Regions from separate parts of the Dactylosporangium sp. NPDC048998 genome, predicted to be linked through region 1. Evidence: riboswitches for the same ligand, from Rfam matches in the RefSeq annotation. Region 1 holds a riboswitch; each other region holds the start of a gene.

What was found. Region 1 has a riboswitch for cyclic di-AMP ahead of ACGFI8_RS32510 (C39 family peptidase). Riboswitches for the same ligand answer to the same signal wherever they lie in the genome.
Region 2: another riboswitch for cyclic di-AMP. It lies ahead of ACGFI8_RS43415 (coiled-coil domain-containing protein); the one in region 1 lies ahead of ACGFI8_RS32510 (C39 family peptidase).
Region 3: another riboswitch for cyclic di-AMP. It lies ahead of ACGFI8_RS00070 (NlpC/P60 family protein); the one in region 1 lies ahead of ACGFI8_RS32510 (C39 family peptidase).
Region 4: another riboswitch for cyclic di-AMP. It lies ahead of ACGFI8_RS33425 (C39 family peptidase); the one in region 1 lies ahead of ACGFI8_RS32510 (C39 family peptidase).

The regions. Positions count from the first base shown of each region.
Region 1 covers NZ_JBICTV010000019.1:138,072-140,263, reverse strand. Annotated here, with positions in the region: gene ACGFI8_RS32510 (C39 family peptidase) at 117-1,004, opposite strand; cyclic di-AMP (ydaO/yuaA leader) riboswitch at 1,034-1,180, opposite strand; gene ACGFI8_RS32505 (hypothetical protein) at 1,379-2,192, shown strand, end outside.
Region 2 covers NZ_JBICTV010000044.1:48,337-50,528, reverse strand. Annotated here, with positions in the region: gene ACGFI8_RS43415 (coiled-coil domain-containing protein) at 1-935, opposite strand, end outside; cyclic di-AMP (ydaO/yuaA leader) riboswitch at 945-1,090, opposite strand; gene ACGFI8_RS43410 (SigE family RNA polymerase sigma factor) at 1,355-1,873, shown strand; gene ACGFI8_RS43405 (hypothetical protein) at 1,870-2,192, shown strand, end outside.
Region 3 covers NZ_JBICTV010000001.1:16,000-18,191, forward strand. Annotated here, with positions in the region: gene ACGFI8_RS00065 (methyltransferase domain-containing protein) at 1-278, opposite strand, end outside; gene ACGFI8_RS00070 (NlpC/P60 family protein) at 364-1,323, opposite strand; cyclic di-AMP (ydaO/yuaA leader) riboswitch at 1,362-1,525, opposite strand; gene ACGFI8_RS00075 (hypothetical protein) at 1,765-2,076, shown strand; gene ACGFI8_RS00080 (DUF5753 domain-containing protein) at 2,093-2,192, opposite strand, start outside.
Region 4 covers NZ_JBICTV010000021.1:38,531-40,722, forward strand. Annotated here, with positions in the region: gene ACGFI8_RS33420 (hypothetical protein) at 27-428, shown strand; cyclic di-AMP (ydaO/yuaA leader) riboswitch at 780-924, shown strand; gene ACGFI8_RS33425 (C39 family peptidase) at 1,394-1,975, shown strand; gene ACGFI8_RS33430 (hypothetical protein) at 2,006-2,192, shown strand, end outside.

The DNA.
Region 1 (2,192 bases):
CGGGACGCTCCCCGGACCGGCGCGCCGTCCACAGTGGACGGCGCGCCGGATCGAGGGGGCTAGGCCTGGTCTGGCTCGATGCGGCTTCGCGCTGATCGACCCAGGCTAGGCGGCGATCAGGCCGAGTAGCCGCGCTGGGCGATCCAGTCGGCCATCTTGGCCGTGGACAGCGTGTACGAGCCGACACCCTGGGCGTCGGCCGGATCCGCGATCTTCACGGTCTGGCCGCCGTCGCTGTACCCGACGATCGTCAGGTAGTGCCCGCCGGAGTAGGAGTGGCCGTTCCCGGCGTCGTCCACCGTGGACCCGGCGATGTTGGCGACCACGGCGAACCCCTGGCCGATCGCGTTGAGCACCGACTCCTTGAGCTGTTCGGCCTCGGCCGGGGTGGCCGTCTGCCCGGTGATGAAGTGTGACTTGTAGAAGGACGTCCCGGTGTACGAGTTGAGCGCCCGCGTGGTGTCGTCGGCCGAGTTGGTGCCGTTGACGGTGGTGCCGAGGCTCTGCGCGACCTGGGACTGCGACGGGGAGAGTCCCCGCGCGGTGAGGGCGATGCGCGTGGCGGCCGGGCCGCAGAAGTAGTAGTTCTCCTGCCAGGCGAACTGGTAGGGGAGGTCCTTCTGCTGCGGGGGCGCCGTGGAGGCGGCCGCCGATGGCGACGGCGGCGCGGTGGTGGGGTCGGCGGTGGTCCCGGAGGTGCTCCCGGCGCCGGCCTGGGCGGTGGCGGTCGGCTTGGCCGCTCCGCCCTTGGGTGTGCTCGCCGCGTCGGGCACCGCCCGGTCGCGCTGCTTCTCGCGGGCGGCGGGGGCGCCACCCTCGGTGACCCTGGACTCCGCGCCGGTCAGGGTCTGGGGGCCGGCGGCGCTGGCCGGTGTCGAGGACTGCTGCAGGGCGGCGACGCCGATGCCGGCCGCGACGGCGAGGCCCGCCATGCCGGCCGCGACGTGGATGCGCCGGACCCGGGGGATGCGTCCCGAGTGGCGAGGTTTGTAGAGGTACGTCACGGGTACCTCCGCTCGTGGGGCAACACGCAAGCTCCTTCCGGTGCCGCCTACCGGGTTAGCTGACGGGTTCGGACGGGAAGCTCGCCCTTCCCGAGGCCGTGTGGCCCCGCGGATTCACCCCTGGTGGTGCATGGTTCCCCGGCTCGTGCGCGCGCACGATTCAGCGGATCCGCTACGGGGTCACCCGAATGGGTGAACGGAGGCCACAGCGGATTCGAAAACCGTAAACACGCCGCTCAGGGCCTGTTTAACCCCCCGCTGATTCGGCCACCGGGCGCGGCGCCGCCATGACAGGCGACCGGGCGCACACGGCCCGTGCGCCGTTTCTCATGCCCAAAATCACCCCTTTTCCACACCGGTCCTAGTCTCGCCGGATGCTAGCCGGTGACGACGAAAATCCGCAGGTCAGCGACATGGCCGCAGGCGGCCCCCGCCATCTGCGGTCTCGCCGCGGCCGTCATGCCGCACACCTCCGCAACCTCGTGCCCGATGCCGAGCGCCTGCTCGCGTCCGGGCCGGTACGCGTGCTCACGTCCGGGTCCGCACGCGTGCTCGCAGCAGGGTCCGCACGCGTGCTCGCCTCCGGGCCGGTACGCGCGCTCGCCAAAGGGTCCGCACGCGCGCTCGAATCCGGGCCGGCCCGCACGCTCGCATCCGGGTCCGCGCGCGCGTTCACGGCCGGACGCGCGCGCCTGCTCGCATCCGGCCCCGGGCGCCTCGGCGCGGCCATGCCGCCGGGGGCGCGCCGCACCGCCGCGGCCGCGGCGGTCGTCGCCGTGGCGGCGTTCGGGCTGTCCTCGACGCTGACGTCCTCGGACCCCCCCGCCGCATCGGGCGGCGCGGTGAGCCTGACCGCCCAGGACGGGGCCGGCGCGGCCCAGGCCGAGGCGACGCGCGGCAACGACCGCGCGGGGCGCTCGTCGGACCGCTCGAAGGCCGCCGACCCGAAGGCGACCGGCAAGAAGGCGACCGACAAGAAGGCCACCGGTCAAGGCGGCGCACAGCCGCCGGCAGCCGCGCCGGCGCCGACGACGCCGGCACCCGTCGGCGGGCTGAGCCGGGCCGAGATGGACAACGCGATCGCGATCGTCGACGTGGCCAAGCGGGAGAACCTGCCGAAGCGCGCGGCCGTCGTGGCGCTCGCCACCGCCCTGCAGGAGAGCCACCTGCGCAACCTGGCCAACGCCA
Region 2 (2,192 bases), on a different contig from region 1:
GTCCAAATCTGTTTGAACCAGATGACGTACATGACCCCGAGGCGGTCGGCGTTCTTCACGAAGTACGTCGCCAGGGTGGTTCCGTAGACGTAGTCGTCGCCGGAGGCCACCCCGCCGAAGCCGGGCTTGGTCTGCACCGAGAAGTCGCAGGCGCGGCCCTTCGGGTGCTCGTACGGCCCGCTCGGGCGGTAGCAGGCCACGAACCGCTTGAAGCCGTCCTTCTGCGCCTGCTGCATGGCGTGCAGCATGCGGGGCGTGATGCAGCCCGTGGTCGTGGGGTCTTTGACGCTGCACGACTCCTTGGGCAGCGACCCGTTGGCGTTGCGCGGCACCGGGTCGGCGAGCGGCAGGTTGGCGGTGACGAAGCCCCTGCTCGGCCCACCGGCCTGTGCGAGCGCCTTCTCCGCGGCCTTCTTCTGCTGCTCGATGATGCTCTTCTGCTGTTGCTGCGTGGCGATCTCGTCCTCGATCGCCTTCTTCTGCGCGGCCTGGTTCTCCCGCAGCTGTTTGAGCTGGTGCAGCAGGTTGTCGTTGTGGTGCGCGATCTCGTTGATGGAGCTGGCCCGCTCGGCGAAGCTGTCCGGGGTCTTCGCGTCCATCAGGGCGGCGAACGTGGTGAGGGGGCCGGTGCGGTATGCCGCCGCGGCGATCGCGGCCACCTGCTCCTGGATCGTCGCCAGCTCCGCCTCGGTCGCCTGCAGTTGCGCGGTGAGCTCGCCCTGGTGCTTGACCGAGGCGTTGAGCTGATCGTTGGCCTCGGTCCACTTGCGGGTCGTGTCCTCGAGGACGGAGTTGAGGGTCGGGTTGGCACCGGCGCCCTCGTCGCCGGTGTCGCCGCCGGGCTCGGCCGCGGCGGGCGTGGCGGCGAGCCCCCCGAGCACGATTGCCGCCAGCAGTGCGACGAAAGCGCGCCGGTAGGGATGTCGCGATGACATCTGGTTCGTTGTTCCTTCCGTCGGCCGCCGACCGAGTTAGCTGACGGGTTCGGGACGGAACGACCCCTACCATCCTTCCGAGGAAGGTGGATTCACCCCAACATTACGGTGGGTCCCCGGCTCGCCACGGTGCGACGATTAGGCGGCAGCCCCGCCCGGCACCGGGGGCGGTGCCCTCGTGGACGTGACCGTGGGTCACTGTACCCAGGGCGCCGAAATCGCGCACCGCACCGTTTGTGCGGACTTCCCCGCAACCTCGCGCACAGTGGCCGATAGTGACCCAGATCACGGCCGAATGGCCCAGTCCTTGCCCGGCTGTGCCGCGAGGCCGTCGACGAGCGACCGCGCCGGCGATGCAACAGCCGGGGCTCGCCGCCGCGTGCAGTTCGGTGACGGCATGCGCACGGGAGGAGTTCCGCGTGGAGTTCGACGACTACGTACGGCAGCGCGGCGCCGCGCTGGTGCGGCTGGGGCGTCTGCTCACCGGCGACCGGCACCAGGGCGAGGACCTCGCGCAGGATGTGCTCGCCAGGGCGTTCGTGCGCTGGGAACTGATCGCGGCCGACCCGCCGGACCCGTACCTGCGCCGGATGCTCGTCAACGCCGCCATCTCCCGGTGGCGGCTGGCGTCCAGCCGGGAGGTCGCGGTGGCCGAGCCGTACGACACTCCCGGCCCCTGCGACCTGGGCGCGGAGGCCGCCGAGCGCGACGCGACGTGGCGGCTGATCCGCGCCCTGCCGCCGAAACAGCGCGCCGCCGTCGTGCTGCGCTACTACGAGGACCTCGACGACACAGCCATCGCGGAGCTACTCAACTGCAGCCGGGAGACCGTGCGCAGCCAGGTGAAACGCGCCCTGGACTCGCTGCGCGCCCGGCTCGCCGAAGAAGGATCCGACGCCGGCTCGGCCGGCCTGACGCTCAACGGAGGGAAGTCGTGACCGGACTCGACCGGGTGGTCACCGAGACGCTGGCCCGGGTCGCCGACGACGACGTGCACGTCGAGCGGCTACTGGCCGGGGCGAGGGCGGGCGGCATCCGCTACCGCAGGCGCCGCCGCCTGGCGATCGCGGCGGGCGCGGCGTTCTCCGTCGCCGCCGTGGGTACCGCCGTCGCCCTGACCACCGCGCTGCTGCCCACCACGGCGGGCGGCATGCCGGCGGCGCCACCCGCCACGACCGCCGTACCGTCGGCCGCGCCCAGTGCGACGCCTACGACCGCCGCCGCGCTGCCGCAGACGACGGCGCCGCCGCTCCTGCC
Region 3 (2,192 bases), on a different contig from region 1:
CGCTGCGGGCGCCACTGCCCGGCGTCGCCGAGCTGGAAGCGCAGCTGCGGGCTTTGCAGCTCGGTGGCCGCGGCGATCATCTGCGGCGAGGAGTCGATGCCGAGGATCGCGGCGTCCGGCCAGCGCTCGGCGAGCGTGGCGGTCATCGTCCCGGGCCCGCAGCCGAGGTCCACGACCGCGACCGCGCCGGTGGTCGGGATCCGGGCGACGAGCTCCCGGAACGGCCGGGCGCGCTCCTCGGCGAAGCGGTTGTACTGCTGCGGGTCCCACGAGGCCATGCACCCATGATGAAGGGGCCGCGGATCGATGCGATCCGCGGCCCCTTCGTGGTCCTTTGCCAGTCCTTTGCCAGCCGAGGCCAGGTCAGGCCTTGACGCGACCGAACCCGTAGATGCTGTCGATGTCCACCGACGCGTACCTGACGACGTCGCCGGTGTGTGGTGCGTGGATGATCAGGTTGTTGCCGACGTAGATCCCGACGTGCCCGAGGCCGTTGTAGAACACCAGGTCGCCCGGGGCCAGCGTGGACCGCGGGATGTGCGCCACGTTGCTCCACTGGCTGGCGGCGTTGTGAGGCAGGGTCACGCCCGCGGCCTTCCAGGCTGCCATCGTCAGGCCGGAGCAGTCGTAGGTGTTCGGGCCGGCCGCGCCCCATACGTACTGCTTGCCCAGCTGGGCCTTCGCGAAGCTCACGGCGGTGCCGGCCTTGCCGGAGACCGCGGGCAGGTTGCCCGGGTCGATCTTCGGCGGGTTGACCTTGGTGCTGCCGGCGGCGGTCGCCTTCTTCTGCAGGGCCACGAGTTTCTTGACGTCGCCCTCGATCTTCTTGCGCTGGCTCTCGAGGTCGGTCTTCTGCGTGTTCTGCGCCGCGATGGTCTCGTCGAGCAGCTTCTTCTCGTCGTCGACCTTCGCCTTGGCGTTCTTGTAGTCCTCGATCTCCTTCTGCTGCTGCCGCGTGATCTGCTGCAGCATCGACAGCTGGTCCATCAGCGAGTTCGACGACTCGGCGTTGAGCATGATGGACAGGCTGCGAAGGTTGCCCGACGTCTTGAACGCGGCGATCGCCACGCCCTCGACGCTGGCGCTGGCGTCGGCCATGCTGTCTTCGAGCGGCTTGAGTTTGGTCTCAAGCTCGGTGGCCTTGGTCTGGGAATCCGCAAGATCGATATTGATCTTGTTCCACGCCTCGATGGTCGCCTCGAGGTCCTTGTTCGACTTGTCGAGCTGGGCCTCGATCTCGGCGAGCGTGGGATCGGCGTGCGCGACCGCGGCTGGTGCCAGCACGGTGAGTGAGACGAGCCCGATGAACAGGGTTCGCAGCACTGACCGCCCGGCACGGTGTCCAGTGGACAAGGAAAGACCCTTCTTCACCGACCGCCTACCGGGTTAGCTGACGGGTTTGGGCGGGAAGGACACCCTACCGCAACGTCGCGGATTCACCCCTGCGAATGTTTCTGGGTCCCCGGTTCGATGCGCGCGCTCGAGGGGATCGGGCGGCGCGCCGAGCTCGATTCGGCGGCGCTTGCCCGGCGCCGTCCGGGATGGACGGCGGACTGCCGAGCAGGCCAGGGCCTAACTTAACGTGATCATCCGCCGTGCGAAAGGCGTGCGTCCCCCTCGATATCTAATACACCTAAAAGTCCGGATTACCGCCGGTTGGTCTTCCACATCGGACAGTGACATCGATCTTCGCGCGCGCTGGGGGTGCGCTTAGCGGCGCAATATCGATCGCCTTCAGCGACGCCGCGCGGTTACCGTCGGCGCATGACGCTGAACAGGAAGGGATCGCGGCGGATCGTCGTCGACGGCGTCGAGTACCGGTGGACCGTCCGGCACCGGCCCACCTACTCCCAGGCCAACGGGTGGACGCCGCTCACGTTCGTCGTGCAGGCGGACTCCGGGCGAGGGGCCGTCCTCGTCGTGTCCTCGGCGCTGGCGCATCCTCACAATTGGCTCGGCCTGTCCGCCGGCGCGGTGCGGCCCGCGCTCGTGGCCGAGGCCGTCCGGCGGGCCGTCGCGGCCGGCTGGCGGCCCGAGCAGGCCGGCGCCGCGTTCGCGCTGCCCGGGGCCGCGTAGCAGCCGGCCGGCCGGCTCACTTCAGGTCGTGGGCGACCTGCCGCAGAAGGTCGAGCGTGGCTTCCTGCGACAGGGCGCGCTGGCCGAGCCGTTCGAGGATGCCGCGGTACGTCGTG
Region 4 (2,192 bases), on a different contig from region 1:
CCGCGCGGACATACAAGGAGCCGAACATGCGGATGCGACTGCTCGCGGCGGCGACCGCCGCTGCCCTGGCCGCACTTGGCGTGCTGACCGCTCCCGGAACCGCCGTCGCCAGCCACAGCTGGGGCGGTTACCACTGGGCCCGCACCGCCAACCCGTTCACTGTGGAGCTGGACAACAACCTCACCTCGGCGTGGACGTCGAGCAACGCACCCCAACGCCCACGACTACGCCGAGCTGGAGACCATCTACAGCCACCTCGACAGCACCAGCACCACCCTGGCGTCCAAGGACCCAGCCTCGCCGTCGGCGAAAGCCCGTCGACCTGGGGCACGCTCACTCGCGGCAGCGTCGACCGGCACGGCGCCGCCACCTACCATCGCGACCTCGGCAGCGGCCAGCAGGTCATCACCTTCGTCCTCTGGGCCTGAACGCCCGACCCGGAGACGCCCGACGTCGAACTCCGACAGCCGGTCGATCTCGTCCGGCCGGATACGCCCCGGTCCACCGCCGGGCGCGCAGGCGGCGACCGATTGTGAGCGCAACAGCAATCGGCCGCCGCCGCGCGGTCGGCTTCATGGCGATAATGTCCGTAGTCGGTTTACGACTAATTGCCGTGCGGCACCAGGCCGGTGGGCAAATCGCCGTAATCAACGAATACTGCGAACCCATATAGGCGGGCCGGAGTGCCGTTGGTAACAGGCGAAGGTCTTGGCAGCGTCTGTGCCCATCTGTAAGGTCAGGGAACATCTGACCCGGTCATTGGCCACATCAGGTGGCACCGGGACGGACCGCCGAGTCGCGCTTTGCGTGAGCCGGGGACCCACCGTAAGTCTGGGGTGAATCCGCGGGCCGAAGGCCCGTGGTAGGGCGACCTTTCGCGCCCGAATCCGTCAGCTAACTCGGTAGGCGGACGCGTAAGGAGATGTATCGGTGCACGCTTTCTCGGCTCCCGGCCGCGCAAATTTCCTCGCGGTGTCCGCATGCACGTGTCCAGCCGGTCGGCTCCGCGCTAATCCCTGACAGCGAGACCTTTGCCGCGTCCGCTCAGGCGCGACGCTGAGGCCCCACGTGGCCGAATGTTCGCACCTGCTGATCCGCATCGGGCCGTGCCCTCGTCATGCGGTCCGCGGACGCATCTCGACTTGTCTGTCCTTTGCTTGCATATCCGGGCCATCACGCGCGTCTGTCGCCATTGTGATGGCCCAGTTCGGCTTGGAGAATCACAGTGGATCGTGGACCATTGCTTCGGCATTTCCGGAATGTGACGAGTTCTCGTCCGCGGCGCCTGGCATTTGTTTCGGGTGGGCTTCTTGCCGTAGCCGCTGTGGCCGGTATCGCGCTGAGCCAGATCGACGGCGGGGCCTCGGCCGTGGCGGGGTCCGGTACTACAACAATGACGACCCAATCGCCCACGGGCCAGGTTTCGACGCCCGCTGAGTCGCAGATTCCTGCCCAGCCCGCGACGAAGATCCTCCAATACCAGTTCCAGTTACAGCCGAACTATTACTACTGCGGACCGGCGGCCACCCGGATCGCCCTCTCGGCGACCGGCCACACGGTGAGCCAGGATCAGGCCGCCGCGCTGCTGGGCACCACCACCAATGGCACGGACTCAGCCTTCGACACCACCCGCGGGCTCAACAGCGTCATCGGCCACGGGCGCACGGTCTATCAGACCCGTGAGATCCCGGCCTACCCTGCGACCCCGGCTCAGGCCGACCAGCTTCGGACCGACGTCCTGAACACCATCAACAGCGGCCGCGCCATCGTCGCCAACATCGCCGGCCACCTGACCGACACCGCCGGCACCTACCACGCCTACGAAGGCGGCCACTACCTGACGATCGTCGGATACAAGGACAGCGGCAAGACCGTGAAGATCGCCGACCCGGCCAACCCCAACGGTGACGGCACGTACTGGGTGACCACCACCAACATGGCCAACTGGATCGCCCAGCGGGGCTACTCGTACTGACCAATGGCGTCGACGGCCACGCCCCGGCGTGTGCCACACCTGCGGTCGGCAGGGCTGCGACCCGGCACGAGGGCGATCGTCGAGGGACCGTACGGGCGGCTGACCGCCGACCGTCGCACCGCCCCCCAGGTCACGATGATCGCCTGCGGGGCCGGCATCACGCCGTTGCGCGCGCTGCTCGACGAGCTGCCGTACGCCCCGGGCGAGGCGACACTGC